4 regions of the Ruegeria sp. BHSB064 genome follow, and region 1 is predicted to be linked to each of the others. Evidence: riboswitches for the same ligand, from Rfam matches in the RefSeq annotation. Region 1 holds a riboswitch; each other region holds the start of a gene.

Region 1 (8,763 bases):
GTTGTTACGATTCCCACGGGCAGTTCTTGTGGGGCCAGAAGAAGGCGGGACAGAATATCGGACATCGTCAGCAGGATGGCCCCTACGATGGCTGAAGTAATCAACAGGTTTCTGTGCAGCGTACCGGCAATGCCACGTGCGATATGAGGGACCATTAACCCGACAAAGCCAATGACACCGGCCACGGACACAAAGCTTGCCGTCGCCAATGCAGCAACAAAGAACATACTGAAACGCAGACCTTGAACAGGTATGCCCAGTGAGGACGCCGTGAAGTCTCCGGTCAAAAGGGCATCCAGCCAGCGACTACGGTAAAGAGCGTAACTCAGGATCAGGGCTAGTCCTGTCAGAACCAGTGGGAATGTCTCCCACCGTGCAAGGCCCAACCCGCCGAGCATCCAGAAGATGACTGAATGCGCCGCGCGGTTATCACCGGAAAAAATCAAATAGTTAGTGATGGCGGAGAATAGAAAGGACACGGCCAAACCGGCCAGAATCAGTTTCTCAGGCGCACTTGTACGCAGGCCCTGAACCAGTGCCAGAACAATACCCGAAGCGATCAAACCCCCGCAAAATGCCGCCAATGGCAAGGTCCAAATACCCAGTACATCACCCGTGACAGTGATCACCAAAACCGCCCCCGCAGCCGCGCCCGAGGACAGGCCAAACAAGAATGGATCGGCCAGGTCGTTGCGCGTGGTTGTTTGCAAAACCACACCAACAACCCCCAGACCCGCCCCGATGACCGCGGCGAACAAGGCGCGGGGCAGGCGCAAATCAAAAACGATCCGGTGGAGCGGGGACATGTCGCCCTCGGTCAGGCCTGTTCCAAGACCAATCGCAGCGACCACGTCCCGCACGGGAATTTTAGTTGTTCCATAAACGATGGAAAGCAGCAAAAGGGCGATCAGAACGATCGCCCCCAGCAAGATCGAACGGCCCAAATGGACCATATCAGTTGGTCTCCGGGTGCATTGCCTTGACCATCTTTTCAATGGCCTCAATGTTTGCCGGGCCGGGTGTCAGCTCTTCATAGCGCAGGCCGATCCAGCGCTCGTTCTTGACTGCATCGGTTTGAGACATGACAGGATGATCTTTCAGGAACTGGAAGGTATCTTCTGCACCGTTTCCTGTCTGATAGTCCAGCAGAACCAGGAATTCCGGGTTTGCAGCGGCCACGGTTTCCCACGACGTACGGCCCCAGCTGGTGTCCATGTCATGGGTCACATTCTCTCCGCCAGCAGCTGCGATCATCGCGTCGGGTATCGCAAATTTGCCAGCGGTAAACGGAGCGTCAGCTGGCCCGTCCAACAGGAAGACACGGGGTTTTGGTAGATCAGCTGTTTTGGCTTCGATAGCGGCCAGTTGGTCTTTCCAGCCCGAGACAAGCTGTTGTGCCTTGGCTTCGACGCCCATGACCTGACCCAAGCGCATAACGTCCCCAAACAGCAGGTCCATGCTGGCCTCTGGGCGGTCTTTGTTCAAATGTACGCAGCTTTCGGTCAGGACCATGGTCTTGATGCCGAAAGGTGCCAGGGTGTCCGGGGTAACCTCTCCACCCGGCTGCATACCGTAGTACCATCCTGCAAAGAACATGTCGGGTTCTACAGCGATGAGGTTTTCAACAGTGGGGTATTTTGGTGCAAGCTCTGGGATATCACCGCGCTGCGCATCAAAGTCAGGGCTTGTCTTGTACCAGCCGGTGATGCCGGTCAGGCCCACGATCTTGTCTTGCAGACCCAATGCAAACGCCATGTCGGTCATGTTCATGTCGTGAACAACGATCCGCTCGGGCGCGGCTTCAAAAACCAGCGGTTCGCCGCAATTGTCCACTGTGATGGCTTCTGCGGCCGCGCCGCTTGCCAGGCCAGTGAACAGAGCCACAGGCCAAAGTTTCTGCATCATTGTAAGCTCCTGTTATGATGACAGTTTTCGTTTTCGGATGTCCAACGCAGGGATCATGCGGCCTTCATGCTGAAAGCACAGATAATCCACGCCAAAGGTGTCGCGGACGCGTTCCGTGGTCAGCACTTCGCTGACCGGCCCATATCCCGTCAGGCGTGTGGATTTCATCAAAGCCACATGCGTTGCGAATTCCGGGATCATGACCAGATCGTGGACGATCATGACCACCGTGACGCCCAACTCGGCCACCAGGGACAACATGTGCCCCTTTGCGTCGGGATCCAGATGATTGGTCGGTTCGTCCAGAAACAACAAGGATGGGTTTTGTGCCAAAGCGCGTGCGATATGAGCACGCTGTCGCTCGCCGCCAGATAGCTGGCTCATCGGCTTTCGGGAAAGATGTGACAAACCGGTTGTTTCCAGAACTCGATCGAGGTCTTCCCTGTGCTCGGTAACCGATTTTTCAGCCCGAATAGGGATTTGCCCAAGCGCAACATAGTCCCGCAGACGCAGCCGACCGTCAGGCGTTTCCTGCTGCCCGACAACCGCGATGGTGCGGGCGCGCTCATGCGCGGACAGTGTGCGTAAACTTTGGCCTTTGATCCGCACATCACCCAGCGCAATACGTTCTATTCCGCAAAGCAGCTTGAGCAGCGTTGTTTTCCCCGCACCATTCGGTCCCGCTATTGCCAGAATCGAGCCTTCGTCCAAGCCGAACGACACGTCTTGTAGGAGGACATCGCCATTCAAAGCGTAATATTCGAGACCTTCCACTGACAGAAAACTCATGACATCCTCTCGGTTGGCAGGGCCGGTATTCGCGACAAGGTCTTGGTGAATAGCGCGGGCGGGCGTTCGGTTGCACTTGTCCAACCATCGGAACTAAGACGATATTGCTCGGCAAATTCCGCCACTGCGTCCAGATCCAGTTCCGTGTCGATGTCGCCAAACAGATACTGCGCCTTTCCCGGTGCCTGAAGGCCAATGGTGGTTGGTTGGGAACAGCCCGCCATGCAATCAACTGTTCGTATTGCAAATCCTTCGGGCAGTATTGGTGCCAATGCGCCAGTCACTTGATCGGTGGACATGGCACCAGTGCAGGTCGCGCACACAAGAATGAAATGATCAGCGGTTTTCGTCATTGCGTGTAGCGCTTACAGTGGGATGGAATAATATGCAATGTTATAACGTAACGGTAAACATTGCTAACGGCACAGCAGGCTGTCCCGGCACCGCAGAAGTTGGAGAAGAGTTTGTTACTGTCAGTCACCCTTAACACTGTCCGCTCCGCTTGAAACCAAGCGCGGACAGAAGGTGCCACCAATGTAAACACGCGAAAAACGTGCCATCAAAGCCTCCTTCCAGGACGCCCCGCCCCGGGTTGGTTGAACATCGGATGGCAGGTCTCCTGACTTGCGGGTCTAGGCTCGGCCCACCTTCCCAACCCTTTCGGGGTCAGTGGTGCTTTGGCGTCGCTCTCCGCTTACAGTTGCGGGGGCAGTCACGGACTTGGCAAAATACTGTGCCGCACCGTATTCCCATTTTCATCCCTTACGGAACCATCCCGCTCAGCTAGTCTCGCAGTGCTTGACTTGTCAAGCGGGAGATTGAGTGGCTTTGGGCGAAATCACTTGGGCTCAGCCCAGTTGCCTGTCGGAAATTGCCAGCCCGGTCTGCGTCAGTAGTCGGAAACCAATAAGAAATCTGGCGCGGCATCTTCTTCGATTTTTGAAAATCGTGGGATCGGATCTTCAAACACATTATCCGTGCGATCGTCATTCACGGTCGAAACCTCGCCAATAAGGCAATCGCCGTGCTCGGCCCAGAACGCGTGCCAGATCCCCGGCATCAGGGTTACGCTTTGCCCCGGTTTCAGGCGTAGATGCTCGCCCGGTTGCAACGTGACCGGGCAGGCATCGCTGGGCACTGTGACCGGTGTTTGCCGGTCGATGCCACCCTCTGGGTCAGATGCATAGATCTCAATCACCAGATCACCGCCACCCCGGTTGATAATGTCTTCTGCCTTGACGATGTGGCGATGCATAGGAGACAGTTGTTTCTCTTTCGAGATCAACAACTTTTCGGCGTAAAGCATTCCGCGCCCGGACTTCAAATCATTCACCTCGCCGTTGCGCAGGGTGAAGAGGAACAGGCCCAGCTCATCAAACCGGCCCTGCGCGTAGTCGGTGATGTCCCACCCCAAGCCGCGGCTGCGGATCGTTTCCGCCAACGGGCTGCGCATCTGTTCGGGGGACCAATTAGCGAAAGGCGGCAATACGGCTCCAAAGGATTGGATGAAATGCTGCGCTTCGGATTTGATGCGATTTATGTCAGATCGTTTCATTGGTCTTTCCAAGAATTATAACTCATGAGCCCAGGGCGGTTCAGCCCCAGCACGAGATACGGTTACAGCTGCAACTTCAGCACCCAGTTCCATGGCTGCGCGCAAGGCGTTAGGAGTTAAGTTGCGTACAGCAGGTTTTGTCAGATGCCCGGAGCGGCTGAGACCGGTGAGAACACCTGCATTGAACGTGTCCCCCGCACCGATCGTATCCACGACCTGCACCGGTTTTACCGGCACCGTCACTTGCGATCCATCCGCCAGATACCCGTTTGCGCCATCGCCGCCCCGGGTCACGATCAGGGCTGATGGTCCGGCTTGCAACAACAAGGCTGCTTTGGCTGCTTCGGGTTCCGCACCGGGAATGATCCAGTCCAGATCCTCGTCCGACACTTTCACGATATCGGACTGCGCGATCATGCGGTTCAAGCGAGTTCGAAACCGGGTTTGATCCTGAATAAAACCCGGACGAATGTTAGGATCCAGCATGACAGGGCGGTCATTCCCATGTTGGTTCAACAAGGATGCGTAAGCATCTGCACATGGTTCACACGCCAAGCTTATACCCCCAAGATAGAGGGCCGAGATGGCAGGAAGTTGATCCGGTATATCTTCGGGCGTCAACATACGCCCAGCCGTGTTTTCATCAACAAAACTGTAGGTTGCGTGACCATCTTCAAGTTGAACAAAAGCAAGAGTGCTGGGGCGATCCGAAAGTATGACATGCGAAACGTCAACGTGGCTTGCCTTTAATGCGTTGATCAGTTGTTGACCGAACATGTCCGTAGATACACCGGTCAGCATCCCCACGGACTCACCCAAGCGCCCCATGGCGACAGCTGTATTCAAGATCGCGCCACCCGTGTGAGGCACAAAGCCGCGCGCGCCGGACACTGTCGGCTCGGCAATCATGTCAATCAGGGCTTCCCCACAGCACAGGATCATTCCAACGTCCTTTCCCAGAGCCTCAAGCGTGCAAGATGTTCAACGCTTCAGTGCGTTTTTGCAAAAGTTGTTTGCCCCGATGATGCCGAACTCGGCCTGCTCTGAGACGTAAAGGTTCAAGGATTTGCGAAGCTCGCTGAAACGCCCGCCGCCATTAAATGCGTCCTTGAAGTCCTGATCAAACAGCCAGCGGTTTTTCTCGGCGACCCCGCCGACAAGAAACACTCCACCAGCAGGCATAAGCGTGACAGCCATATCACCCATAAGCGCGCCCAGATGCGTTGTGAACATCTGTGCAGTTTTGATTGCGATGGGATCTGAGGCATCGCGGGCTTCCGACAATATGTCTTTGGCCGACCGAAATGACGATTGCTCAGCACCCGCTGCCAACCCAACTGCCTGATACAGGATAGGAAGGCCAGTTCCGCTCAGGAACATCTCTGCCTCCAACGCAAGGCTGTCGCCAAAGAAACAGTCCGGGGCAATGTGACGGGCGGCTTCAAAGATCTCGACCTCGTCCCGGTGACGCGGATAAAGCCCGACATGCCCACCTTCGCCCGAAACCGTGTGATAATGACCTTCGGAATACAACAATGCGCCGACACCCAGGCCAGTTCCAGGCCCCACCACCAATCGTGTGCCTGCAGGTGGTTTGGCCTGACCTTGCAAAACCGAAATATCGTTTTGTGTGATGTCGGCGACGGACCATGCCGCGGCTGTGAAGTCATTGATGACAAAAGTATGTTCCGCTCCGGTAGCCTGCGCCAACTCAATTTCCGACAGGTCCAGGTTTGCATTCGTCAGACGGATCACCCCATCCCTGACGGGACCAGCCCCCGCAGCAACGACCGCCTGAGGATTTGTGCCAACCTCATCGCGCAACGCGTGAAAGGCGTTCAGCAAATCTTCCAGAGTTCCCGTTGGGTGCTTGCGCAGGTCTGTTAGTTCACCGTTTGTCACAACACCCAGACGGGTGTTTGTTCCACCGATGTCCGCAACCAAATTCCAGTGTTCATGCACAGATCCGGATGGTTGCGCTAACGGCTGAGAGACGTTCTGCCCCTCTGAAAGGGCGGATTTAAGCGCCAAGAACGACGCTTTGGGCGTTCTTTCCAGAGTTTCAAAGTCTACGTCCACAAGTCCAAACCTTTTCTCATACCCGAAGGCCCATTCATAATTGTCCAGCAGAGACCAGACAAAATAGCCTTTCACCGGAACATCTTGTGCCAAAGAGCTCTGTACGGCTGCAAGGTGTGTATCGAGATATTCGATACGGTCCTCATCCCGCACGCGCTCTGCGCTCGCCATTCCGTTTTCGGTGATATAGATTGGCAGCCCGCCCGTATAGTCCTTCTGTGTGCGAACCAGAAAACGGGTCAGGGCCGAAGGGTCAATTTCCCAGCCCATCTGCGTTTTTGGCAATGGTCCCGGAACATCCGTCAAGCTGGGCCATGCGGAATCGTTGGGTGCAATCAGCTTGCGCGTGTAATAGTTCAACCCGCACCAATCGACCGGCATACCAATTGTTTCGAAATCATCCTGCCAGCCAGAGGGCAAATGCGGCTCAAGGCCGTCCAGTACCAGTTGAGGATACTCTTTCCTGAAAACACCACCAAGAAAGAACCGATTGTAAATCGCGTCATACCGGTCCGCTGCAAGCTGTGCTTCGGCGCTGTCATCGGCGGGTTCTGCCCATTCAAGGTTGAACACTGCGCCCAGGTTGCTCATGCCAAGGCTGCGCATAGCCTGAATTGCCCGCCCATGGGCCAGCAACACGTGGTGCATCGCGCGGGCCGTAGCGCGAATATCGCGCAGGCCGGGGGCGTGATGACCCTCGAAATGACTGAGCCAGCTGACACACCAAGGCTCGTTGATGGGGGCCGCACTGAACATCCTGTCACCGATGCGGCCCATGATGATCTCGGTGAAATCTGCGAACCATCCCGCGATGTCACGGTTGCACCACCCCCCCTGATCCGCAAGCGCGGAAGGCAGTTCCCAGTGATACAAAGTCACACAGGGGCGGATTCCGCGGGCGAGCAGCGCGTCTGCCAGACGGTCATAGTAATCCAGCCCGGCCTGATTGATCTGGCCGCGTCCTTCTGGCAAGACACGCGCCCAGCTGGTCGAGAACCGATAACAGTCAAAACCGGCCTCGCGCACCAGATCGAAATCCTGCTCGAACCGGTTCAGGTGGTCGCAGGCCAGATCGCCGTTTTCCCCACGCACCACATTGCCGGGTGAGGCCGCAAACGTATCCCAGTGCGTTTGCCCGGCACCGCCTTGTCCGTGTCCTTCGATTTGATAGGCAGATGTGGCGACCCCAAAAAGGAAGTCTTTAGGAAAGTCAGCGCGAGAATGTTTCATGATCACGTCCTGTTGGGCACAGGGCCGGTCGAGCGGCCAACAACCAGTTCGGCCTCAAGCAATTTGGTATTGGGCGGACTATCCGGAGATTTGATCCGGTCAATCAGCATCTCTGCTGCCATTTCCCCGGCATGACGGACAGATGACCGGGTTGCCGTGAAAATCGGGACGTCTTGACCGTTCTTCAGATACGAAAGGTCATCGTCATGTGCTATGACCGAAACGTCGCGACCCATCACTAAGCCTGCTTCATCAAGGGCACGTCTGACCCCGATGGCGGAAATCATCGAGGACGCCAAAATAGCTGTTGGTGGGTCAGAAAGCTGCAACATGCCGCGCGTTTCCTGATGGCCATACACTTCGGTCATTTCGGCACTGCGCATCAGTTCAGGGTCAGCCGCTATTCCGGCTTGCTCGAAAGCTTCAAGATACCCCGCGCGCCGACGTTGTGCGAAATCCATCTCTTCCAGCCCGTTGATCAGTGCAATTCGACGATGACCCAGGTCAATCAAAAACCGCGTCGCCCGCAGAAAGGAACTTTTGTTGTTCACGTCGATCCAGTCATATGGCGTATCCGCACCTGTCGAGCGACCATGTACGATGAAGGGCACACCCATGCGTTTCAGAACTGCAATTCGGGGCTCATCAACCTTTGGACCTTGCAACACAACGCCATCAACTGCCCCTCGCTGAAAGAGGCTGCGATAGGCTTCTTCGATCGAGGTATCATCAGCGTTGGTGAACATCATGTCGTACCCGTATTCTGCATATTTTTTTGCGGCTCCGGCGACAAAATCTCCGAAGATTGGGTTCACCATTTCATGTTGGGACGAACTTGGGATCACATGCCCGATAACCATGGATCGACCGGTTGCCAGACCCTTTGCGCGACTATTGGGTCGGTACCCATGTTTCTGGGCGGCGGCTTGCACACGTACGCGCGTACCCTCGCTGACCTCGGGATAACCGTTTAGTGCACGGCTTACCGTTGTTTGCGAAAGACCCAGAATTTCTGAGAGCTGCTTTAGGTTCATTTTGCTACTCAAAGCGCCTTCAATTGTGTGCTTGCACTTGTTGTGTGGGCAATTTGAGCGTCCGTCAACTTGTTTTGCTGTAGTGGCGGGATTTATTAATAATGAAGGATCGCGAAAGCGAATTATTGACAGGGCGGAATTGTTAGCGGATAACACAATGCATTCAAAGCG
Region 2 (8,763 bases), on a different contig from region 1:
ACGTGTGCTTCGCCCTCATCGTCGGACGCTTTAGTTTGTTCAACGTCAATTGAACCGACGGCCTCGGCTGCGGCAAATTCTTCTTCTACGTTCCACGGCAAAGATTGCGACGGTGTGCCAGAGTACGCATCTTCGCTGTCGCCGTCCGGCTCCCACTGATCTTCGGTTTGCGCAATGGCCGCTTCCAGCGCTTCGATCTTGGCGCTTAGGCTGGTTGCAGCATCCGCCGACCGATCAGGTTTCGGCGCTTCAGCCTTGTCCTCGGCCGTGTTGGCCGGTTTGCCCGCCTGCACAATATCACAGGCCCGCAGCAACATAGGTTTGGCCGAGTCGGAAACCTTGAGGTCCGAGTCGGTCTGGTTGGGAACCCCATTGGTCTGCTTGGGTGTGCTGACACGCAAGGCATCCGTCAGAACCAACCGCCCCGGCTTTCTCGATGCAGGCTGTTGATCCGAGACAGATTTATCGCGGTTGTCTTCGCTTACCAGACGTTTGACCGAAGACAGAACGTCTTCGATCCCTGCTTTTACGACGTTATCAGTCATTGTTCTCTACCGCTCTATCCTTGGATCGAGTGTAGCCAAACAATCCCAACCTCACAACAAATAGTATGGCCGATCAGTCCCGACGCAACGCTTTGAGGACGCGATCCAGATCTTTGCTCTGTTTGCTGACCCGTGCTGGCGCTTTTTTAACCAGGTTGTAATACAAGGTCGGATCGTAGATCTGCACCGCCAACCCAAGGCGTTCAGCCGTCAGCAAACCCTGTGCCTGCAACAGCTGATAAGCCGCGCGAGAGCGTTCGGTGCGTGAAGCAACCTCGGCCAATTGGGCATCCAGCAGGTCCTGCTGAGCGTTCAGCACATCCAGGGTCGTCCTGGCACCCAGCGTTGCCTCTTCGCGAATCCCGTCAAACGCCACTTGCGAGGCACGAACCCGTTCCGTCGATGCCCGCAAACTTGCGCTGGCCGCCTGGAACGCCGCATAGCGGTCAGTTACGCCTTGCGTGATGTCTTTTTGAACATTCAACAGGTTCGCACGCGACGCATCCCGCGACGCCATTGCACGTCGCACATTCGCGGCCAAACGACCACCCGCATAGATAGGCTGGTTGAAGTTCAGCGAGATGGTTGCGTCGTTTACGTAGTCGTCATTGTCATAGCTCTCAGTCACCCCTGCATCTGCATTCAGGCTGACATTCGGGCCCAGATTGGCCCGCTGCTGCTGCACGATCAGATCAAATGCACGCACCTGATGCTGCGCTGACAGAATCGCGGGATGGTTGCGCTGTGCAAGACTGACGGCCTCAGCTTCGGATCGCGGCAGGTTGGGCAGACTCGGCTGACCCGCTGTTCGACCCGGTGCCTTTCCGACCGCGTTCACGTATTCAGCCTGCGCGATGCTCAGTTCACCACGCGCAACCGCCAGATCCGCCTGCGAGCTTGCCAACTGCGCTTCGGACAACGCAACGTCTGTCCGGGTGACTTCGCCAACTTCAAAGCGATCATTCGATGCCCTGAGTTCTTCGGCCGAAACTTCGACGTTGTTTTGGCGGATCGCCACGGTTTCTTCCTGCAGCAACACGCCCAGATACGCATTCGCCGCACGGATCAGAACCTGTTGCTCAATATCGATCAGGGTTTGACGGGTCGACAACACGGTTTCCTGCGCAGATTGCTTGCCCAGAACCGAAGCACCGCCGTCATACAGAAGCTGACCCAGCGTCAGACCCGTAAAGAACCGCGACGGTTCATTGGTCGTGACCACATTGCTGGTCCGACTGCGGGTGTAATCCTGGCTGACTTGCACTGTCCAGTTGATGATCGGCCGTAACGCTGAAAGCGCAATCGCCACGTCTTCATCCGCAGCCCGCAAAAGTGCCCGGTTCTGCTCTAGCAAACCGCTTGTGTTATATGCACCGATGAAGGCGTCTGTTATGTTATCAGCCCACGCTGCACGCCCTGGCATTACGCTCATGGCAAGCCCTGCGGTCACTGCGAATGCCTTGACCAGCCTGCCTGTCGCTGAACCACGCATACCGAAATCCTCTCAAAACGAAATTACACTGCCCTGCAGGCAGTTTGCGGCCTTGTTTTCAACTAATCAAGGCGGAAGAAAAATCTATCGGCGGACTATAGCGAAAATGCACACTCAGCCGAAAAACTCTCCAAGACAGGTGCGCTGGCGTTAAATGCGTCACGCCAGCTGACCTGACCGCCAGACTTTCGACCAATCCGCACCGTCCCCAGGTTGCCATCGACAAACAAGCACGCGATTCGGCCGTGCTCCTTGAGCTGATCCAGCAAAGCTTCGGGGATTTGTTCAACGCCGCCCTGCACCATGATCACGTCATAAGGGCCATGTTCGGCAACGCCCTGTTCCAGCGGGCCCACATGGATGATGGCATTGTCGACATCCGCTTCGGCCAGAAGGCTTTGCGCCTCAGCCGCCAGTGCTTCGTTACTTTCCACACCAACTACCAACTGAGCCATACGCGCGGCCACCGCAGTGGAATACCCCATGGCCGGCGCGATATCGAGAACCATCTCATCATTCGAAATGTTCAACGCATCCAGCATTTTGGCCAGTGTCCGCGGCTCAAACATCGCGCGCCCGTCGCCCATATCGATCAGACCGTCGACATAGGCAGCTTCACGCTGAGCATCCGGTACGAAATTTTCGCGGGGAACGCTCAACATTGCTTCGATGATCGGGAACTTGGTGACATCAGAGGGTCGGACCTGTGTATCAACCATTGTGCGGCGCCGGGCTGCGAAATCTGTCATTGGGTATCTCGTCTCATTCCCATGGATGTCCGGCTTGTGCCACATCCTGACCCGACCAGCAACGGCCCTGTTGCCGCAACCCAGCCAAGGTGTTGAAATAATCCGTCACCAGTTGCTGTGAAAATCAATCTTGTCGCCAAATTTGCACGCAATCCACTGGACGCCCTCCAGGAAAGCTGCTAAAACCCCACGCACACCACGGCAAGTATTTGATTTTACTTGAAAAGGCGAGTTGGCGGAGTGGTGACGCAGCGGATTGCAAATCCGTGTACACCGGTTCGATTCCGGTACTCGCCTCCACAACATCTCCTTACCGCGTTTGCATTGAGCTTTTCGAAGCTTTTGAACCGAACCTTTTGCCGCGATTGTTCTAGCATATGGGTTTCCTTCACACCGCAACCCAAACAAACAAGAACTGCCGCCTAAAGTCATGCGATCAGGCAAAGCCTCTCATGTGTTTGTTAAGAGGCGTAGGGGCATCCTCTGAATGAACGCAATCGCATGAGTAACTTTATGTCTAAAACTGGGTCAAAAACGAAACTTCATGACAGCGCAGATGAAATGAATTAAGTGTTTATTCAAGAAAAGTAAAAAGTTCTGGACGTATTGTGGAACACATAACCTTTACCTTCGAGATGGGTGTCGTTTGCGCTCTTCTCGCTTTCACCGTTTTCCTGTTTGTGTCCGAGATCGTCAGAATCGACTTGTCCGCCATACTGGTCCTGGTTCTTGTCGGTCTGCTTAGCTATGCGCCCGGCCTTGAAAATCTGGCGGATGTCCCGCGTCTTTTCGATGGGTTCGCTTCCAACGCGGTCATTTCGATTATCGCAGTCATGATCGTTGGTGCTGGCCTGGACAAAACCGGCATCATGAACAAAGTTGCGGCCGTCATTCTGAAATATGGTGGCAAATCGGAAGGCCGTGTGCTGCCGATCATCTCCGGTACCGTTGGCGTCATTTCGTCCTTCATGCAGAATGTGGGCGCCGCGGCATTGTTCCTGCCAGTTGTCAGCCGGATATCCACGAGGTCCGGCATACCGCTGTCGCGCCTGCTTATGCCGATGGGGTTCTGTGCGATCCTGGGTGGTACGATGACGATGGTGGGGTCCTCACCGCTGATCTTGCTCAACGACCTGATCCAAACGGCCAATAACGGCTTGCCGGATAATCAGAAAATGCAGCCATTTGGGCTGTTCTCGGTAACACCGATCGGGGCGGTACTGATCCTGACAGGAATCGGGTACTTTCTGCTGCTGGGCCGCTGGGTTCTACCTGCGGCGGAAGGGGCCGACAACACGGGCACCGGTCAGGGCACACAAGAGTACCTGCAGCGGGTGTATGGGTTAAAGGCAGACGTATTTGAAGTTGTTGTGCCTGCAGACAGCCCACTGGTGGGGCAGATCCTGGCCGACATCAACCACGAGAACCACCTGTACATCATTTCAACGTTCTATCGCGGCAAAACGTCAATGGTTCAGGTTCTGACCGCCGAAATCGCGGCCCCTTGTCGGCTGGCGATTGTCGGGCGGCGCGGCGAGGTGGAAGTTTTTGCAAAGAAATTCGGTTTGACGGTCCTTCCCGATCTGGATGTTTTTGTGGAAGAGTTCGCACCCACCAATGCCGGCATCGCCGAAGTGGTCGTGACCCCCGACAGCAAACTGATTGGCAAATGCCCGCGCGAGCTTTTGTTTCGCAAAACCTATGGCATGTCGCTTCTGGCCATTCACAGAGGGGAAGAAACGCTCAGCCACGTGGAGACCGAAGATCATCACTCCACTCAGATCGGGCTGGAAAAGTTCCATGCCGGTGACATGCTTGTCGCGCACACACGATGGGACAATCTGATGCGGATCACGCGTGATCCGGATTTCGTTGTGGTGACAAGCGACTTTCCGCAAGAGGAACTGAGACCTCAGAAAGTCGGGTGGGCGCTTGCCTTTTTTGCTATTTCAATATGCTTGATCCTGTTTACCGATGTACGCCTGTCGCTGTGTCTTCTCACCGGGGCAGCTGGCATGATGTTGACCCGCGTTCTCAGCGTAGATGAGGCTTACCGCGCCGTTGGATGGAACACTGTTTTCCTGCTTGCGTGCCTCATACCCTTGGGGCAGGCCGTGCAGAACACCGGCACAGCCGCATGGATCGCACAGCAGATCATGGTCATTCTGGACGGCTGGCCGCTTTGGTCGCTTCAAACAGGCATTGCCGTTCTGGCAACTGCCTTTTCGTTGGTCATGTCGAATGTCGGGGCTACGGTACTGCTTGTTCCGCTGGCGGTTTCAATTGCTGTGGCTGCCGGAGGCAACCCAGCTGTCTTCGCGCTGACGGTTGCCATCTCTACCTCGAACAGCTTCATCATCCCGACCCATCAGGTCAACGCGCTGATCATGGGTCCGGCCGGGTACAAGGTCATGGATTTCGTCCGTTCAGGCGGCATCATGACCGCGCTGTTCCTTGTTGTGTCATTGGTGATGATCAACGTTATGTACTAGCGCGGCAATCGGGGCCGGATTTCCGGATTAGCCCACCGCGATTGCCGATGACATTTCGTTGGTAAGCTCAGGCTAAACCTCTACGCCGAGCCCCGGCCTTGCGGGACAACCTCATACCCCGGCTCTTCCGGTTCATCATCTTCCATCTCCTGCGGGAAACCGGGGGCTGTTATGTCCAAACCCGTCGCCTCTTCCAGACGTTTGATGATATTCGGCGACAGCTCGCGATCCCCATACCGGGCAATGCCATCTTCAAAAATCTTGATCATGACCGGGTTCATTTCCAGAGGCACCCCCGCGCGGTCTGCAACCTCCTGAAACAGACCAATGTCCTTTTTGACCAAATCCATAGTGAAAGAAATATCGCGCGAACCGTTCAGGATGACCTGACTTTCGGTTTCATGCACAAAGGACGTACCGGACGAGATTTTTATCGCCTCATATGTCGTGTTGAGATCCATACCCGCCGCCTTTGCCGTGACCAGAGCTTCAGCGCAGGTGATCAGGTTGGCCGTGGCCAGATAATTGGTCAGCACCTTCAAAACCGAGGCTGAGCCCAATTCACCAGTGTGCAAAACACGCCGCCCCATGGTGGTCAGAAACGGCAGAATCCGTTCAAAAGTCGCACGATCACATCCCGCGAAGATCGAGATATTGCCGGTGGCCGCCCGATGGCACCCGCCCGAAACCGGGCAGTCCACTGCCGCGCCGCCGCGTTCGATCACTTCGGCTCCCAAACGCTTGACCTCGGCCTCATCGGTTGTCGACATCTCCATCCAGATCTTGCCGGGGCCCACTTCGGGCAGCATCTCTTGCATGACCGCATCTGATGCCGCAGGCGATGGCAGGCAGGTGATGACCGCATCGCAATCACGCATTAACTGTGCGGGGCCTTCTGCCGCCTTTGCACCGCGGGCGACGAACTCGGCCACCAGATCCGTGTTCAGATCGTGTACCGTCAGATCAATCCCGTTTCGCAGCAAGGATCCCGAAAGCTTGCCGCCAACGTTTCCCAACCCGATGAATCCTACTTTCATATGTCGCCTCTCCCTGCTGGCTTGTACCCGTCATGCGACCACGGATTTATCTGACCATTCATGCCGCCCAACGACAACCACAGGTCGCTTTTCACACCCGCCCCCTGATGTTACGCGCAACGCGCTTGACAAGCGGGCCAGCGGTGCCGCATGACCCATTCGTTGGTGTCGGCAAGAGCCGATGAAAAGGGAATGCGTCAACGGATCTTCCGCCAAACGCAGCCGCCCCCGCGACCGTGACCGGAGAGGGTGCCCAATGCCACTGGCCAAGGCCGGGAAGGCGGGACATCCGACAGAGGACCTAGACGAACCGGCCCTCTGACATCCGCAAGCCGGGAGACCTGCCAGCACCCGAAGTTGAAACCGGGCGGGGTGTTCCGGTATCGGGTCCATGTTGCAACACGTGGCCCGCTTGAAACCCCGTCCCCCGCGAAGAGGATTTGGGGGGATGAGAGACATGACTGAGACCACACCGGTCGAGCTGCTGGTCTGCACGACCTGCCGCCGCGGGCTGCCCGTCGAAGACGATGCGCAACGCCCCGGCACTTTGCTGCACCGGGCATTGGAACAAGCCGAACTGCCCGAAGGCATCACCCTGAAACCTGTCGAATGCCTTTCGAACTGTGATCAGGGCTGTTCTATCGTGCTGCGCGGCGGTCCCGATCGCTGGACTTTCGTTTACGAAAATCTGAACGAAGTGGACCATGTCGATGTAATCGTCGACGGCGCGACCAAGTATCTGGCCACCGAAGATGGCCTGGTGAAATGGCGCGAACGCCCTGAACATTTCCGCAAAAACTGCGCCTCGCGCATTCCCCCGATTGGAGCCTGACATGTCGAATCTCGAAAAACTTCCCGTCACCGTGATCACCGGCTTTCTGGGCTCGGGCAAAACCACGCTGGTCAAGCACCTCATGCAGAACCCGCAGGGCAAACGTCTGGCTGTTGTCGTCAATGAGTTTGGCGATGTCGGCGTGGATGGCGATATCCTGAAATCCTGTGCCATCCCGGATTGCCCTGCGGAAAACATTATGGAGCTGGCAAACGGCTGCATCTGCTGTACCGTGGCCGACGACTTCATCCCAACCATCGAAGCCCTGATGGCGCTGGAGCCGCGCCCCGAGCATATCCTGATCGAAACCTCTGGCCTCGCTCTGCCCAAGCCGCTGCTGAAAGCGTTCGACTGGCCGGATATCCGCTCAAAGATCACTGTCGATGGCGTGATCGCTCTTGCCGATGCCGAGGCCGTCGCCGCCGGTCGCTTTGCGCCGAATGTCGAAGCTGTCGATGCCCAGCGCATGGCTGACGACTCGATCGATCACGAAACGCCGCTGTCCGAAGTGTTCGAGGATCAGATCTCGTGCGCCGACATCATCCTGTTGACCAAGCCCGATCTTGCAGGGCCCGAAGGTGTGGCCAAGGCCAAGGAAGTCATCGCCGCCGAAGCGCCGCGCCCCCTGCCTGTTGTCGAAGTTGCCGAGGGTGTCGTGGATGTCCGCGTTGTACTGGGTCTGGAAGCGGCTGCCGAGGATGACATGGATGCCCGCCCATCGCATCATGACGGTCATCACGATCACGAGCATGACGACTTCGAAAGCATCATCGTAGAGTTGCCGGAACAAACCGACCCTGCCGATCTGGTTGCCAAGATCGAACGTTTGGCGACCGAGCTGAACATCCTGCGCGTCAAAGGCTATGCCGCCGTTCAGGGCAAACCCATGCGCCTACTTGTTCAGGCCGTCGGCGCGCGCGTCCGTCACCAATACGACCGCCCATGGGAACCGGGGGAAGAACGCCGCTCGCGTCTGGTGGTCATTGCCGAGCATGACGACATCAAAGAGGCCGAGATCCATGCGATCCTTGCAGGCGTGACCGAGGCCGCCGAGTAACCCATGCACGTCGTCTTCCGCGAAAGCCACGGGCTCGAGGAAACCGAGACCCCGACCGATCTGGGCCAAAGCCCGGCGGATCTGGTTGTCTTGTCCTTCTCGGACAGCGACCTCGGCGCTTTCGCGGCGGGCTGGCATCGTGGCGGCGGGCCCGAAGGTCGAATGCCAACGCTGCGCTTGGCCAATTTGACCGCGCTCAAGCACCCGCTTTCCGTCGACACCTATGTCGAGCAGACGCTGGACGGTGCCAAGGGTATCCTGATCCGCCTGATTGGCGGCGTGCCGTACTGGTCTTACGGCCTGCAGCAGGTTCTGGCGCTGGCGCAGGCCAAGGGGATCGCGCTGGCTGTGCTGCCTGCGGATGGGCGCGAAGATACGCGGCTGGATGATTATTCCACCCTGCCCGTTTCAACGCTGCGCCGTCTGGCCCATCTGTGCGACACCGGTGGTGAGGTCGCAGCGCAAGCCGCATTGGCCCAGATGGCCTTGGCAGCCGGGCTCTATGCCGGGCCGGTGATGGGCGCAAAGACCCTGCCTGAATTCGGGGCGTGGTGCCCTG
Region 3 (5,972 bases), on a different contig from region 1:
GGATCAGTTCGACCACGTGATCAAAAGTCGGGTACCGGGCGAGGGCCGTCTGCACATCCTGTGCCAATGCGGCAACCGGCGCGCCGTTTGTACCGCGCGGGGGCGCAGTGTAGGAGGGCGGCGGGGCCGCGCTGGCCTGTGCAGGCATTGCGCCTTGCCGGGACATCGAAGCGCCGCCACTCGGCCCACCCGTCGGCGGTGGCGGGGCGTCCTGCAGCCGCTTTATCAGTTCTTCAGGGCTGGGCAAATCGGCCACGTGGGTCAGGCGGATAACGGCCATCTCGGCAGCCATCATCGCGTTTGGCGCGGCAGAGACTTCTTCCAGTGCTTTGAGCAGCATCTGCCACATGCGGGTCAGAACACGCATAGGCAGCGCTTCGGCCATTTGCTGACCACGGGTCCGTTCGTCCGGGGAAACGGTCGGGTCTTCGGCAGCATCGGGCGTAATTTTGACGACGGAGACCCAGTGGGTGATCTCGGCGAGATCGCGCAAGACGGCCAAAGGGTCTGCGCCCTCTGCGTATTGGCTGCTCAGTTCCATGAGTGCACCCGCGGCATCGCCTCGCAGGATCATATCCATCAGGTCCAGAACGCGGCCACGGTCCGCAAGGCCCAGCATAGCGCGGACCTGATCGGCAGTGGTTTCGCCCGCCCCGTGCGAAATCGCCTGATCCAGCAGCGAGGTCGCATCCCTTGCCGATCCTTCTGCGGCGCGTGTAATCAGCGCCAGCGCGTCTTCGGCGATTTGGGCGCTTTCGGCGGTTGCGATCTTTTGCAGAAGGCCGATCATATCCTCGGGCTCGATCCGGCGCAGGTCAAAGCGCTGACAGCGGGACAGAACCGTGACCGGCACTTTACGAATCTCGGTGGTAGCGAAGATGAACTTCACATGTTCAGGCGGTTCCTCGAGCGTCTTGAGCAGCGCGTTGAAAGCGCTGGTCGAGAGCATGTGAACCTCGTCGATGATGTAGATCTTGTAACGTGCGCTGGCGGCGCGATAGCGGACACTGTCGATTATTTCGCGAATGTCATTCACGCCGGTTCGGCTGGCGGCGTCCATCTCCATCACATCGACGTGGCGGCCTTCCATGATGGCCACGCAATGTTCACATTGCCCGCAAGGCTCGGTCGTCGGGCCGCCATTGCCGTCGGGGCCGATGCAGTTCATACCCTTGGCGATGATCCGAGCGGTGGTTGTTTTGCCGGTGCCGCGAATGCCGGTCATGATGAACGCCTGCGCAATCCGGTCCGCTTCGAACGCGTTTTTCAGGGTGCGCACCATGGCATCCTGACCCACCAGATCGGCAAAGGTTTCCGGGCGATATTTGCGGGCGAGAACCTGATAGGCGGGGCTGGGCGTGTCGGTCATGTTTTCTCGGTCGGATTCGGTGCTTCGGCTCAGCGTAGTGGCCACCGCCTTCCGCGTCCACAGCGAGGCGCGATGATTTTTGATTTAGATTCCGACCGGATTCGCACTAAGCTGTTCCAACAAAATTTAAGACTCATTTTTTGTAAAGAGTTCCTGGTGGAGGACACAGGTTCATGTCGCAGCTGGTTATCTATGCTCTGCAAGTCGCAGGCGGAACGCTTGCCCTGACGTCGATACCCGGACGTGGCGGGGATTATGAGACGGATCTGGACACGATTGCCGCGTGGAAGCCGGGGCTGGTCATTTCAATGACGACGGATGTCGAGATGCTTCAGCACGGGGCGCAGGATTTTGGCAGCGATATCCAAAGCCGCGCCAGCCGGTGGGTGCATCTGCCGATCGAAGATTTCGGAGCACCCACTGCGGCGATTGAAGAGGCATGGCCCGACGTCAGCGCCGCTGCCCGGCATGCCTTGACCGGTGGAGGCCGGGTTTTGGTGCATTGCCGGGGCGGTTGCGGCAGGTCGGGGATGATTGTCCTGCGTCTGATGGTCGAGTGCGGCGAACGGGCAGAAAAGGCGCTGGAGCGTCTGCGGGCGCTGCGCCCCTGTGCTGTGGAAACAGACGCGCAGCTGGCTTGGGCGGCCCGGGTTTCCCCGGCGCAGGTGGTGTGACCTCAGGCCGAAAGCTGTTCGGGTGCGTGTACGGTTTTTCGGGGCCGTAAGGTTGCAACCTCAATCATTGCGCAAGGTGGGTTTGCAATGATGCCAGATGGCAGGGTGCTGAACGTGTTTCCAAAAATCAGATCAGCATAAAGGTTCAGGTCTTCAATCGCTGCGTCGGGTTGCGTGTCACAAAACACGCGAACACTGTCTGATTGTGCCTGGAAAATTGCCTGGCACCCTTCGGCGCAATGTGAAAGCTCACTACTGCCGTCAAACTCGAAGTCGTCGCCTGTGACAGCCGCGGCTTGTGTCATAGCCTCGGAAATCGAGCGCGCCAGCCGCGCCAGGGCGGGGCAGGTTTTGCCCGCCCGCTGACATACCGTTGCGCTGTATTCATGCGTCTTTGTCTTCCAGATCATCCTGCGCCCTCCGCGCGTGACGGGCAGAGGATCGGGTCAGGTGGGACGGCGAATTGCAGTCAGGACCTGCCCGGACACCCCGCCCGAGTTTCGGTTTCAGTTCCGATGGCAGGTCTCCTGACTTGCGGGTCATCGCTTTGCCGACCTTCCCAGCCCTAGGGGCCAGTGGCGTTTCGGCATTGCTCACCGCTTACAGTTGCGGGGGCAGTCGCGGAATTGGTTTGCGTCCGGATGACCAGACGGAACCGCACCGTGTTCCCTTTTCATCCCGACCCCTTGTGGGGGGCAGGAACCATCACACAATCGCTAGCGTCTGACCCAGTTCCGAGTCAAGCGGATCTTTGGCCCCGACGTTTGGTCATGCTGGATGGGTGAAAACTTCCCGCGTAGAGTTTCCGTTATTGAAGGTAAGCCAGCCGTTTTATCAGCGCAGGATCAGGGATTATGTTGGATACAGAACAGACGGTTTTAACCGAAGAGTTCCTCTTTCCGTCCGGGTCATCAACCCTTTCAGCGCGCCTGTACCGACCCTTGTCTGAACCCGGCACAGTGGTTGTGCTGAACAGTGCCACAGGCGTGCCACGCGACTATTATCGCCACTTCGCGCGTTGGCTGGCTGCCGAGCGCGGCATGGCGTGCCTGACCTATGACTATCGGGATTTCGGGCATTCACTGACCGGCCGCATGAAAGATGCGCGGGCGACAATGGCGGATTGGGCCTTGATCGACATGCCAGCGGCGCGGGCGGAAATGCGCAGGCGTTTTCCCGGCGCACAACAATGGACGATAGGTCATTCTGTAGGCGCCATGCTGGGACCCGTACAGCCCGATATCGACAAAATCGACCGGATGATTTGTGTGTGTTCCGGGCTTGTGACCCTGAACGATCACCCATGGCCCTACCGTGGATTGGCCGGGGTATTCTGGTACGGGCACGCGCCGTTGCTGGTCAAAGCGCTTGGCTACTTGCCCGGAAAGGCAATCGGTTTTGGTGCGGATTTGCCGGCATCGGTCTACTGGCAATGGCGTAAATGGTGCACCGCACCTTCGAGCTACTTGCCCGAGATCGGAACCGGGCTACCTGCTGCGCGGTGGGCAGAAGTTGGAAAACCGGTGGATCTGTTTACCTTTGAAGATGACCAGATGGTTCCGCCCAAGGCGGTATGTCGGCTTGCTGATCTCTATGGCCCCGAGGCCAAACGACATCTGCTGAAACCGGCTGATTTCGGGTTGTCTGAGGTTGGGCATATTGGCGCTTTTGCCCGACGCAACGCGGCCCTCTGGTCACGCTTTATCGACGTCTGAACGAGCTTGGTGTGACACTGCATATCACCCATTAGGCATGTGATGGGAAAGTGAGAGGTTGGACATCGACCCAAGCGGGGCTCGTTGTGGCTGCTTCCTTCCGGACCTGACCAGGTTGGCGAGGCGCTCGCCCGCGCCAACCTCTCGACTCTGGATATAGGGAAGGCGAGGGCAAAAGACAACCCGTCAGAACGTCAGGCGAATACGCTCGAACCCGGCTTCATCAGGACTTAGTAATTGGGCGTTGAACATGTGCAACTCACCCATGTGTTCAAGGGCACCGGGACCTGTTCGAAGCAAGGCATTTACGCCCGCTTGAGCTGTGAGTTTAAAAGGATAGGGGTGCCGCGCTATGGGATCGGGCGGAAGGCGATGAGACAGGTAATCCCGCAACAGGTCCTTGATATCGAGCGGCGGTAGGTTGATGCGTTGGGCGGCAGAGGCGGCAGGAAAATGTCCGCCTCCACTGGCGCGGTAATTATTGCTGGCCAGGACAAACCTTTGTGCGGACTGAACAGGTTGGCCATCGATTGTCAGATTGCGAATTCGTCTGTTGTCAGGGTCGATGAGCCGACCGTCACTGTCGAAGCGCGCAGGTTGCGATGGATCGATTTGATAGGACAGGCCAAAGATAACGTCGAAATTGTAACCGGCACGTTCAGGGTTGATGAGATCCGCTTCTGTATCTGGTGAAAGCTGGTTGAACACGCTTGCCGACATTTCCAGCCAATCCAGCACGTCGGCACCGCTTATCCGTATAGCACGCAGTTCATTGGGAAACGGATACAGGTCCGCAACGTGACGCAGGCATATTTCCCCCGCCGGTACATCTGTGTAATGCCGCGGGCCAGCGCGCCCACCGCTTTTCCCGGGCGCCACGGCTGACAACAGCGGCAACTCGCCCAACGCCGACCCTTGCAGGTATGGACGCAGAGCAGCAGCCTGTGCCGCAGCGACCAGAGCCAAGCCGCGATCCGGTGCGCAAAAGCTGAAATAGCTGTGCATGGATTCTGATGCGCGCGCGACGGGTTTGGCAACCGCGCTGCGGGTTTGACGATGGGCGTCAGCGAACAGACGCACCATGTCCTCGTCTTCCTCGACCGCGACTCCATCCGCGCAAACCGGGCGCAAGTCCACACGACATTCTTCAATGCTGAACCCGCCATTCGGTCGCTGAGAAACAACAAGATCAATGACACCAAGATAAGATCCAGCCGAACCGGCCATGACAACCGGGGTCTGATGCACCAGCCCGTTTGCGGGATCGAGATATGGGGCGTTGGTGTCTGTGCGACTCGGAAGGGTCAGGTGCGTATGCCCGGCGACAATGGCGTCGATGTCGTCTATAGTCGCCAAGGGGATGACGGCATTTTCCATCCCTTCTACGGGCTCTGATTGGCCTAGGCCGGAATGCGCCAACACAACTATCAGGTCACATCCTTCAGCGCGCAGTTGTTTTGACAGGTCGCATGCCGTGGATAGAATGTCGTAGGCTGTAACCTCTCCGTTCAGATGATGCTCTTCCCAGCGGGTGGTTTGTGGCGGAAGCACGGATATAAGGCCGATGCGAAGGGGCATTTCTTTGCCACCCAACGGCACGGTGCGGTCCAGTATCGCATATCGCCGCCATGCTTGCAGGCCACCCGATCGATGCAGGTTGCTGCACAGGACCGGGCAGGGGGCTTGCAAGATGATATTGTCCAATACCGGCAGCCCAAAACCAAAATCATGGTTGCCGAGACCTATGGCGTCGTACTCCAACGCCGAGAAGGCTTGCATGACCGGATGCGGCACGTTGTTCTGAACCGCCCACTCGCCCAACGGCGTTCCCTGAAATGCATCCCCATTATCCACCAACAGGACCAACGCATCACTTGCTTCTTGGCGGGCTTTGCGGATCAGGCTGGCGGTGCGCGTCAATCCAAGCGTCTGGTCAGGAGTATCGGTGTAATAGTCAAAACCTGTCAGGTTCATATGAAGGTCGGTTGTCGCCAGAATACGCACAAGCCCACGGTCTTTTGCAGGAGATACCCGCGTCGAAGGGTTTTGCTTCACTTTGAATGGTCTGCTTTTGAATAGAGTTATTGGTCAAATCTAACAAAGCGTAACCTAAATGAATTTTCCGGGGCCGCCATGCGGCTTTTCGGCGGCAAGTGCGCGCATCGCGAGAGTTTGAATTGCCATTGCAACGCGGTCTGAGACATGGCAGCCCTG
Region 4 (8,557 bases), on a different contig from region 1:
CGACATCCGCTCGCAGCCCTTCGGCCTCAAGACCAAGTTTTTCGCTGATCGCCAACAGATCTCTTGCAGCGCGCAACGCTGTGAATGTCATCGTTGGGTCGGCAACCCGAAACGGGTTCTTGTCCAGCAGGATCTGCTGATCCCATTCGGCCTCGCGACCAATCTGAACCAGCTTGATGTACCGATCATAGTCGAACTTGGTAGGCCTGTCGTCGCTGTTTACATGCGTTGTGTCTCGGCGTTGATATTCACCGACATCTGAAGCGTCCATGCGGGCCATCGACTTGTCCCAGTCGGGGGCGTTATCGCGGCCGGCTTCCCATGGATGCGTCGTGCAGACCGCGTCCTGATCATCCAGACGCCACTTCATGATCCAGCGATGCCAGGCCAGTAGCTTTGGAAACAGTTCGCGCAAGCGTTGCTCGCCAGCGACGCGGTCCTGCTCCCAAATCTTGCGAACCATTGTCGCCGCAATGGGTGGTTGAATTATCCCCGAAGACAAAATCGGGCCGTTGCACCCCCAAACGTCCGGGCCGGGAAAATACCCGTCATCCTGCTGGTGGAACAGGATGTGCGGCACCATGCCGTCCGTCCATTGGCCAGAGAACAACGTCTCGACCTCGGTCCAGGCGCGGTCGATGTCGAATTCAGCAAACCCCAGGGCAGCAATCGCGCTGTCCCAGTTCCATTGATAGGGGTACAGCCCCTCGGTCGGGATCGTGTAACCTCCGCGATCATTGGCAATCAGAATATTGCGCGCTTCGCGGTCTGGGTTTGTATGTTGGTTCATCTCAGTCATCCTTTGACGGACCCCGCAGTCAGGCCCTTGGTCATGAAACGTTCAAGTCCCAGAAACAACGCCATGATCGGCAGAGTGGCGATCACCGCACCAGCCATCAGATGTTGTCGGGGAATTTCCGAGGAATTCAGCATTGTAACGCCTCGGGTCAGGGTGAATTTCGACGGATCGTCCAGCAGCATGAAAGCAAGCAGGAACTCGTTCCAGGCAATCATGAAAACATAGAGCGATACCGAGGCCAGCGCAGGCAGGCTGAGCGGCAGGGTGATCTTCCAAATCACAGCCAAACGCGACAGACCATCCATCAGACCAGCCTCTTCCACTTCGGTGGGCAGGCCACGGAAATAGCCTTGCAGCATATAGAGTGCGACGGGGATCGTCGTGACCGGGTAGATCATGACAATGCCAAGGATCGAATTTCGCAGGCCCGTCAGCGAAAACGCGATGTAAATCGGCAGCGCCAGAACGATCATCGGCACCATGTAGATCAGCAGGATCGACCGCGAAAACGCCTTTTGCCCTTTGAACCGGAACCGCGCCACCGCATAGGCACCGGGGACACTGAACAGCAACGTAATGAACACCGTCAGGACCGAGACGTAGAAGGACGTCCAGAGATAGGTGCCGAAATTGAAGTCGCGGAACAGTTCGGTATAGCTGCGGAACAACGCGGTGCCCTGGCTCAGGTCTACTGAGAAATCCAGCGGGTTCTGCAATAGCGCCTGTTGCGATTTCAGGCTGGTCATCACCATCACATAGAATGGGATGACGACAATGGCCGTGAAAAAGATATAGCCAAACCCGGTACAAAAGCGGATCACCGCATCTTCGAATTCATGGCGTGTCAGTTCGGCGAAGGGCAGTTCTTTGAGGATCTCGGCCAATGACAGATGCATCACGACCGCAACCGCGACGACCGTGATCAGACTTGCCTGCAGCGTCGTATCCGGGCCAATCAGAACGGGACCCAAACCGCTTAGGCACGACAAACCCAACAACACAGAAATCGCCAGACGCGCCGGGGCGTGGCGCGCTGGAAACGCAACGTAGGTAAGACCTGCCACCGCGCCCCAGATCAGGCTCAACCCCACCTGCGGGCGAAACGCTGCGCCGGTGGCGAAGGACATGGTGACAGCGACGGTGCTGGCAATGATGACCAGCCAGAGCGCGCCCAGAACCGGGCCGGTGATGAAACCTTTGCGCATCACAGACCCTCCTCACGGCTGATGAAGCGGAAGAAGACAAAGCTGAAGGCAATCAGGCACATCAGGATGACCACCGCCACCGCCGCGCCTGCCCCGATATTCGAGATTGCAAACGCCTGCTCATAGACGTTTACGGTCAGTGTGCGGGTACCCGCGTTACCGCCGGTCAGCAGGAAAATGTCGTCGAACTTGTTGAACGTCCAGATAAAGCGCAGCAGGAACAGCACCGACAAAATGCCCAACAGTTGTGGGATGCTCAGCAACCAGAACTTCTGGAAGGGCGACGCGCCATCCATATCAGCCGCTTCATACATGCTGCTATCAATGGATTGCATCCGCGCCAGAATGAACAGGAAAGACAGCGGGAAATAGCGCCAGATTTCGAACACTGTAACCATGATCAGGGCCAGAGGGCGTTCGCCGAAGAAATTGATCGGCGCACTGGTCAGGCCCATTTGGATCAAAAGCGCATTGGCCGAACCAGAAAACGGATCAAACAACGTGACCCAAGTAAAGGCCACCGCAATGACCGGTGCAACATAGGGAAACAGGTAAAGGCCCCGGATGAACCCCTGCCCTTTGAAGCTTTTGTTCAGCAAAAGCGCCGCGAACAGGCCCATGACCAAAGCGCCAATGGTCCCGAACACCGTGTAAAACAGCGTTACCCAAAGCACGCCCCAGAACTCGGACCCGTCAAAGACGCGAGCATAGTTTTCGAGGCTGAATTCAAAGTTGGTCAGAACGTTCGGCCCACTTCCAGTTACACGCGGTTCTGACGCTTCGATTACGTCTTCAAACGCATCGGGGTCGCCGCTCACGTCAACAGGTATGCGGATACGCTCACGCTGCCCCCCTTCCAGAGTGCCGAAATCGCAAAACAGGTCTTGTCCGTCCAAAACACAGGGGGCAACAACCTCCCTCGCAATGACACCATCGGGCAGAACGTCGCTGAGGGTGACGCCATTAATTGCGATCTCCTGACTGGAGTTGCGCAGGCGGTATTCAATCCGCAGATCGTCGCCCGATCCGCGCAGGCTTTCACGCACAACCGGTGCAGGCGGACGGAGATCGGACAGGGTAAATGGCTTGAAGCTGATCCAGAAGATTGCCAGCAAAGGCAAGATCACCACAAGCGATACACTGATCACGGTCGGAGCCAGCAGCGTCCAGGCCAGACGCGCCTCGCGTTTGGCTAACGCCCCGGTTCCGGTCGGTGGGGTGGCCGAAGTCATGGGGTACCTCGAAGGGTTGGGTGCAGCGGCGCGCACGCCGCTGCAGTTGCCACTTGATTACTGAACCTTCGCCAGCTCTTCGTTCATGGCTGCAACCGCTGCGGCTGCGTCGATCTCGTCATCAATATACTGACGTACAACACGATTGATGGCCTGAGAGTTGATCATTTTTGACGCCAGCGCCAATTGACCCTCGGCCACGCCCCAGCGCTGCGCCACGTCCAGACCGCCAACAATCTCGTCGATCATCGCCTGTTCGTACAGCTCGCCCAGAGGGGCCTTGCGATCGACACCGACGGGCAGTTCCGCCCAGGCTTCAGAGAACGCAGTCGGATTGTCTGCATTACCACGGCGCACGGGGAACTTACCCTCGGGCGCAATGGCCAGCGTCTGGGTATAGCCGTCATCCATCGCAAACTTTACGAATTCCATCGCCGCATCGGTATCCGCGTCGTTGGTGATGCCGAAATACCGCACATCACCCCAGGCCGCGCCATCGGGGTTCGACGGGCCGGACAGTTTGGTCACGATACCAGTCTTGCTGGCCAGATCGCGAGAGGTCGGGTCATCGTTAATGGTCGGCGGGGCGCTGTCGCGCAGACCAGCCAATTCGTCCAGAATAAACGGCGACCAGATGATCATCGCGGCTTTGCCGTCAAAATACAGCTCACGCGATTGCTTCCAGAAGAGTTCGCCGGGAGGCGAGGCTTTGGAAATAGCCTTGTAGAAGTCCAGAACCTCGGTGGTCTTGGCCTCATCCAGCGGCTGGAACCCATCAGGGCCAACGGGCGAGACGCCATTGGCAAGGAAAACATGCTCCAGCACCTGGCTCATGAAGTTCTCGTCGACTTTGGTGGCCGAGACAAAGCCATACATTTCTGGCGGGTTATGCAACGCCTCAAGTGCGGCCTGAATGTCGGCAAAGCTGTCAGGCGCTTCCAACCCGGCTTCATCGAACAGGTCCTTGCGATAGACAACCATTTGCGTCCAGCCGTCCACCGGAACCGAGGCGGTTTCACCATTGAACGCAGCCATGCCCAAAGCACCCGGCGCGAAGGTATCAGCGCCCAGTTCTTCGATCACTTCGGTCGCAGCTTCGGTGTCCAGAATGCCCGCTTCGGCCCACGGCAGAGCGTACTGCAACGGGTGGTAAACCACATCTGGCAAATCGCCCGCAGCAAAGGCTGCGGTTGCGCGGGTACCCAGATCCGTTTCCGTGACAGGGATCACTTCGACCGTTGTACCGGTCTCAGCCTTGAACTGGTCGGCCATTTCCTGCTGTTTCGCCAGACGCTCGGGCTGCTCCTCCGTTGTCCAGAAGCGGATCGTGTCCGCTTGTACCGACATGGCCGTCAGCGCCAGTGCTAACGACGAGCCGAGCATCAGCCTGGCTGCTTTTGGTGTAAGTTTCATGGTCGGTTTCCTCCCCGATTGTCTTCCATGGATCGTTTGATTTTTTCCGCCAACTCACTCGAAGTCAGCAGTGGCGGCCCGTCAGAGTCGCGTTCGATCAGCGTCGCCTGGCTGAGTTCGCGCAAAGATGCGGGTTCTTCCCCTCGGGTCTGACGTATCAGCATCGTTGCTAGGCGTTCGCCTGCCCGTTTGGAGTCGACGCTGAACGTGGTCAGCCCGGGGCTGGCATATTGGCATTCCGGAATTCCGTCATATCCAAGGACCGAGACATCACGCCCGATTTCAAGACCGAATTCTGCACACACAGGGTAGCTTCCCAATGCCGCCTGATCCGTCGCAAAGACAATCGCGGTCGGCGGGACAGACAGGCGCAACAAAGCGCGCGCTTCAGCGGCCCCTTCTTCGCGGGTGCGGGCCCCGTCGCGGATCAATTCAGGATCGACCGGCAATCCTGCAGCCCTAAGCCCGTCGACATAGCCATCCCGACGCAGGTGACTGTAGTTGAACTTTGGATCACTGCCGACAAACCCGATGCGGCTGTGACCAAAACGGACCAGACGTTCGACCGCGTCGCTCATGGCTTTTTCGCCGGAAATATCAAACCAAGACGTATCGTCCTGAAAACCGGTCCGACCATATCCTGTCCGACCATACAGGATGAACGGCACCTGCAGGTCGCTTAGGTACCCAACCCGCGCGTCATCGACTTCGGTACGCGGCAGGATGAATCCATCGGCCTTTCGTTCTTCGACCAGACGACTCAACACATTTAGCATGTCTTGTTTCGATTTCGCGGTCGAAATTGTCATCGTCCAGTCGGATGCACTGGCGGCTTCGCAAGCGCCCGCAAGAAAGTCCTGAAAGAATGGATTGTGCCGGTCCGGTTCTTCACTGTTGATGACCATGGCAATGGCACGCACGCGCCCCGTACGAATGGCCTGAGCGTGGCTGAGCGGGCGATATCCCATCTTGCGCGCCGTCACCTCGACCCGCTTTCGCGTTGATTCTGAGATGTCGGAATACCCGTTCAGTGCCCGCGACACGGTGCTTTTCGAAAGGCCGAGGTGATCAGCCAATTCTTCAAGCTTCACCCGCCCATTCGACGTGGCGCGCCGGGATCGGATTTGTCGCTGTTGCAGTTCGGGATTCGCCATCATTCTTTAATATAATTGTTCCGAAACCGGTTTCGGCAACAAAAAAATGACACCTTCAACCCACACCTGACAATCGCCTCCAACCAGCAGACAGGTCGCAACACCCCTCTCTTGGACATGATTGCAGTCGATAAGTTGCAATCAGAACCCCTCCGGAATTCGCAGATGACCCTCCCAATGCCGCAATCGGGAGTTGACCGTGTTCAAGTTTTTCTGTCATCAACGCGCCATGTTCGGTTCCGGGGAGTCACCCGGAGGCAATAGGGAATGCAGTGCGGCACATTCTTGGCCAAATCTGCAACTGCCCCCGCAACTGTAAGCGGCGAGCGAGACTGATTACGCCACTGGGGCACACCCGGGAAGGCCAGTTTAGCGTGAAGACCCGCAAGTCAGGAGACCTGCCGAACATGCGCCCCCGGAAGGGGCGCTCATCATCGGCGACGGGGTGTGCGCCGGATCTGTTTGCCCGTTGGGGCAAATAGTTTCGCATTCCCCAATGTCAAAAATCAATGCGTGCCGGGGAAGGCGCGACGTGAGAAGGACGTATTTGTGAAACACTTTTTGTTGGCCGCGGCAGTTGTCGTGGCAATGCCAGCGCTGGCGCAGGCTCATTTCCTGCTGGAATACACCGAAGACACCATGATCGAGCGTCCGGGTGACGTTCCGGTCAAGTTGGTCTTCTGGCATCCCTTTGAAGCCGGGCACGTGATGAGCCTGGACAAGCCGGAAGAGTTCTATGTGATCCACAACGGCGAAAAGATCGATCTGTTGGGTACATTGGAAGAAACCACGTTCGACGGCCCCGAGAACAGCGCCAAAGCATTTCTTGGTTCGGTTCCGGTGAAACGTTCCGGCGACTATGTGCTGGTGACGGTACCTGCGCCTTATTACGAAGAATCCGAGGATATCTATATCCAGCAGATCACAAAGGCTTACCTGAACCGCAATGAACTGCCCACCGACTGGGATCAACCGCAAGGTCTGGCGACCGAAATTCTGCCGCTGAACAAGCCTTATAACGTCATTGCAGGTTCCACCTTTACCGGCCGCGTACTGAGCGAAGGTGAACCGGTTTCTGGTACTGAGATCGAAATCGAATACATGGCTGCAGAACCTGATTTGGCAGGCAGCGGTGCAAAAGATGCCACGGCATCCCCTCTTCCGGGTGGGTCATTGGTCGCGATTTCAGATGAGAACGGCTATTTCACCTTTGGCGTACCAAAAGCGGGTTACTGGGGTTTTGCTGCTCTGGGTTCGGGCCCAAAAACCGAACATGAAGGCAAAGAACTGAGCCAGGATGCTGTGATCTGGATCCGCGCCTGGGATCTGGAGTAACCCCTATGCACATCGTGGACGGAGCCCTTTCGAACCCAGTTGTGATCAGCGGTGCAATCGCAGCGGCTGGCGGCGTTGCTGTGGGGCTGAAATCGCTGGACCTGGACCGAATTCCCATCGCGGGCGTGCTGTCGGCCTGCTTTTTTGTTGCCTCGTTGATCCATGTGCCGATTGGTCCGTCCTCTGTGCATTTGATCCTGAACGGTCTGGCCGGGCTTTTGCTTGGTTGGGCCGCTTTTCCAGCGCTGTTTGTTGGCCTGCTGCTTCAAGCCGTGTTTTTCGGTTTTGGCGGTTTGACTGTGCTTGGGATTAACACGGTCAACATCGCGCTTCCGGCGGTGCTGACATGGATGATCTTTGGTCGTCTGATCGCACGAGGCTCTCCGGTGCAGGGCGCTATTTGGGGTGGCATCGGCGGAGCGTTTTCAATTGCGGCCACGACGGCTCTTGTCGCTGTCTCACTGGCTCTGTCTGGTGACGCATTCCTACCAGCGGCAAAACTGGTCTTTTTTGCCCATATTCCCGTCATGGCAATCGAAGCGGTACTTACGGGTTTTGCCATTCTATTGGCCCGCAAGGTCAAGCCTGAACTCTTTCTAAGGGGTGCTCCGGTATGAGACAGCTGATTTTCGTTGTTGCGGTATTGCTTACCCCGCTTCCTGCGCTGGCCCATAAAGTTATCGCAGGGGTCTTTCCCGCAGGCGACGCGATTGAGGGTGAATTGGGCTTTTCCAACGGCGACATGGCTGAAAACCAAGACGTTATCGTTTATGGCCCCGATGGCGCTGAACTGGGGCGAACAGTCACCGATACCGATGGCTTCTTCCTCTACACCCCCACCGAACCCGTCGCGCACACGTTCAAAGCAGATCTGGGCGCTGGTCATATTGCCGAAGTCGCCATGCCAGCCGAGGAAGTGGCCGAGATTTTGGGTGTGGATCCCAAGCTTGTAAAACCTGTTACGCAGGTTGAAACCGCAACCGACATAGCGACGGTGACTGTTGCGTCACTAACCGACGAGGAACGCGCAGTCATTGCCCAAGCGGTACGAGACGAAACCCGCCCCCTGCGTCGTGAGATTGCAGCCTATCGCGAACACAACGACTTGCAGACCGTTCTGGGTGGGATCGGCTACATTATCGGTCTGTTCGGCATCGGCTTTTATGTCTCTGCACGCCGGAAAATGGCCGCCTGATGGCCCATGCTCTGGAACCCCAGGCAAAGACGCTGGCCGAGGTTGATGCCAGCGCACCCTTTGGGGTGATCGGAGAGTTGGATCCTCGGATGCGGATCGTGATGACGTGCTTTTTTGCTGTTGTTACGGTTTCGCTATCCAGCATTCCAGCTTTGGCTACGGCTCTGGCGGTCGCTATCGGGTTGCTTTTGATGTCTCGCCTACCAGTGCGCCGCACGCTCAAA

The links. A riboswitch is a leader RNA that binds a small molecule or an ion and turns the genes downstream of it on or off. The one in region 1 is predicted to bind cobalamin.
Region 2: another riboswitch for cobalamin. It lies ahead of AC2FNU_RS02735 (DUF1636 family protein); the one in region 1 lies ahead of AC2FNU_RS18710 (DUF1636 family protein).
Region 3: another riboswitch for cobalamin. It lies ahead of AC2FNU_RS23445 (hypothetical protein); the one in region 1 lies ahead of AC2FNU_RS18710 (DUF1636 family protein).
Region 4: another riboswitch for cobalamin. It lies ahead of AC2FNU_RS21795 (DUF4198 domain-containing protein); the one in region 1 lies ahead of AC2FNU_RS18710 (DUF1636 family protein).

The regions. Positions count from the first base shown of each region.
Region 1 covers NZ_JBXWSB010000096.1:1,940-10,702, reverse strand. The annotation lists gene AC2FNU_RS18725 (FecCD family ABC transporter permease) at 1-953, opposite strand, end outside; gene AC2FNU_RS18720 (ABC transporter substrate-binding protein) at 955-1,905, opposite strand; gene AC2FNU_RS18715 (ABC transporter ATP-binding protein) at 1,918-2,694, opposite strand; gene AC2FNU_RS18710 (DUF1636 family protein) at 2,691-3,047, opposite strand; cobalamin riboswitch at 3,287-3,484, opposite strand; gene AC2FNU_RS18705 (D-lyxose/D-mannose family sugar isomerase) at 3,584-4,249, opposite strand; gene AC2FNU_RS18700 (carbohydrate kinase family protein) at 4,265-5,191, opposite strand; gene AC2FNU_RS18695 (glucokinase) at 5,231-6,211, opposite strand; partial or broken gene AC2FNU_RS18690 (GH1 family beta-glucosidase) at 6,257-7,558, opposite strand; gene AC2FNU_RS18685 (LacI family DNA-binding transcriptional regulator) at 7,561-8,592, opposite strand.
Region 2 covers NZ_JBXWSB010000006.1:55,811-64,573, forward strand. The annotation lists gene AC2FNU_RS02705 (hypothetical protein) at 1-545, opposite strand, end outside; gene AC2FNU_RS02710 (TolC family outer membrane protein) at 619-2,037, opposite strand; gene AC2FNU_RS02715 (protein-L-isoaspartate O-methyltransferase family protein) at 2,133-2,786, opposite strand; tRNA gene AC2FNU_RS02720 (tRNA-Cys) at 3,013-3,086, shown strand; gene AC2FNU_RS02725 (SLC13 family permease) at 3,422-5,278, shown strand; gene AC2FNU_RS02730 (NAD(P)-dependent oxidoreductase) at 5,359-6,315, opposite strand; cobalamin riboswitch at 6,462-6,678, shown strand; gene AC2FNU_RS02735 (DUF1636 family protein) at 6,773-7,147, shown strand; gene cobW (cobalamin biosynthesis protein CobW) at 7,149-8,204, shown strand; gene cobN (cobaltochelatase subunit CobN) at 8,208-8,763, shown strand, end outside.
Region 3 covers NZ_JBXWSB010000184.1:22-5,993, forward strand. The annotation lists partial or broken gene AC2FNU_RS23435 (DNA polymerase III subunit gamma/tau) at 1-1,369, opposite strand, end outside; gene AC2FNU_RS23440 (protein-tyrosine phosphatase family protein) at 1,543-2,043, shown strand; gene AC2FNU_RS23445 (hypothetical protein) at 2,046-2,453, opposite strand; gene AC2FNU_RS23450 (hypothetical protein) at 2,428-2,586, opposite strand; cobalamin riboswitch at 2,544-2,764, opposite strand; gene AC2FNU_RS23455 (alpha/beta hydrolase family protein) at 2,898-3,758, shown strand; RNA gene ffs (signal recognition particle sRNA small type) at 3,807-3,905, opposite strand; gene AC2FNU_RS23465 (bifunctional 2',3'-cyclic-nucleotide 2'-phosphodiesterase/3'-nucleotidase) at 3,945-5,813, opposite strand.
Region 4 covers NZ_JBXWSB010000145.1:121-8,677, reverse strand. The annotation lists gene AC2FNU_RS21820 (MGH1-like glycoside hydrolase domain-containing protein) at 1-790, opposite strand, end outside; gene AC2FNU_RS21815 (carbohydrate ABC transporter permease) at 796-2,004, opposite strand; gene AC2FNU_RS21810 (carbohydrate ABC transporter permease) at 2,004-3,236, opposite strand; gene AC2FNU_RS21805 (ABC transporter substrate-binding protein) at 3,294-4,649, opposite strand; gene AC2FNU_RS21800 (LacI family DNA-binding transcriptional regulator) at 4,646-5,806, opposite strand; cobalamin riboswitch at 6,021-6,223, shown strand; gene AC2FNU_RS21795 (DUF4198 domain-containing protein) at 6,353-7,138, shown strand; gene cbiM (cobalt transporter CbiM) at 7,144-7,755, shown strand; gene AC2FNU_RS21785 (NikL family nickel/cobalt ECF transporter subunit) at 7,752-8,333, shown strand; partial or broken gene AC2FNU_RS21780 (energy-coupling factor transporter transmembrane component T family protein) at 8,333-8,557, shown strand, end outside.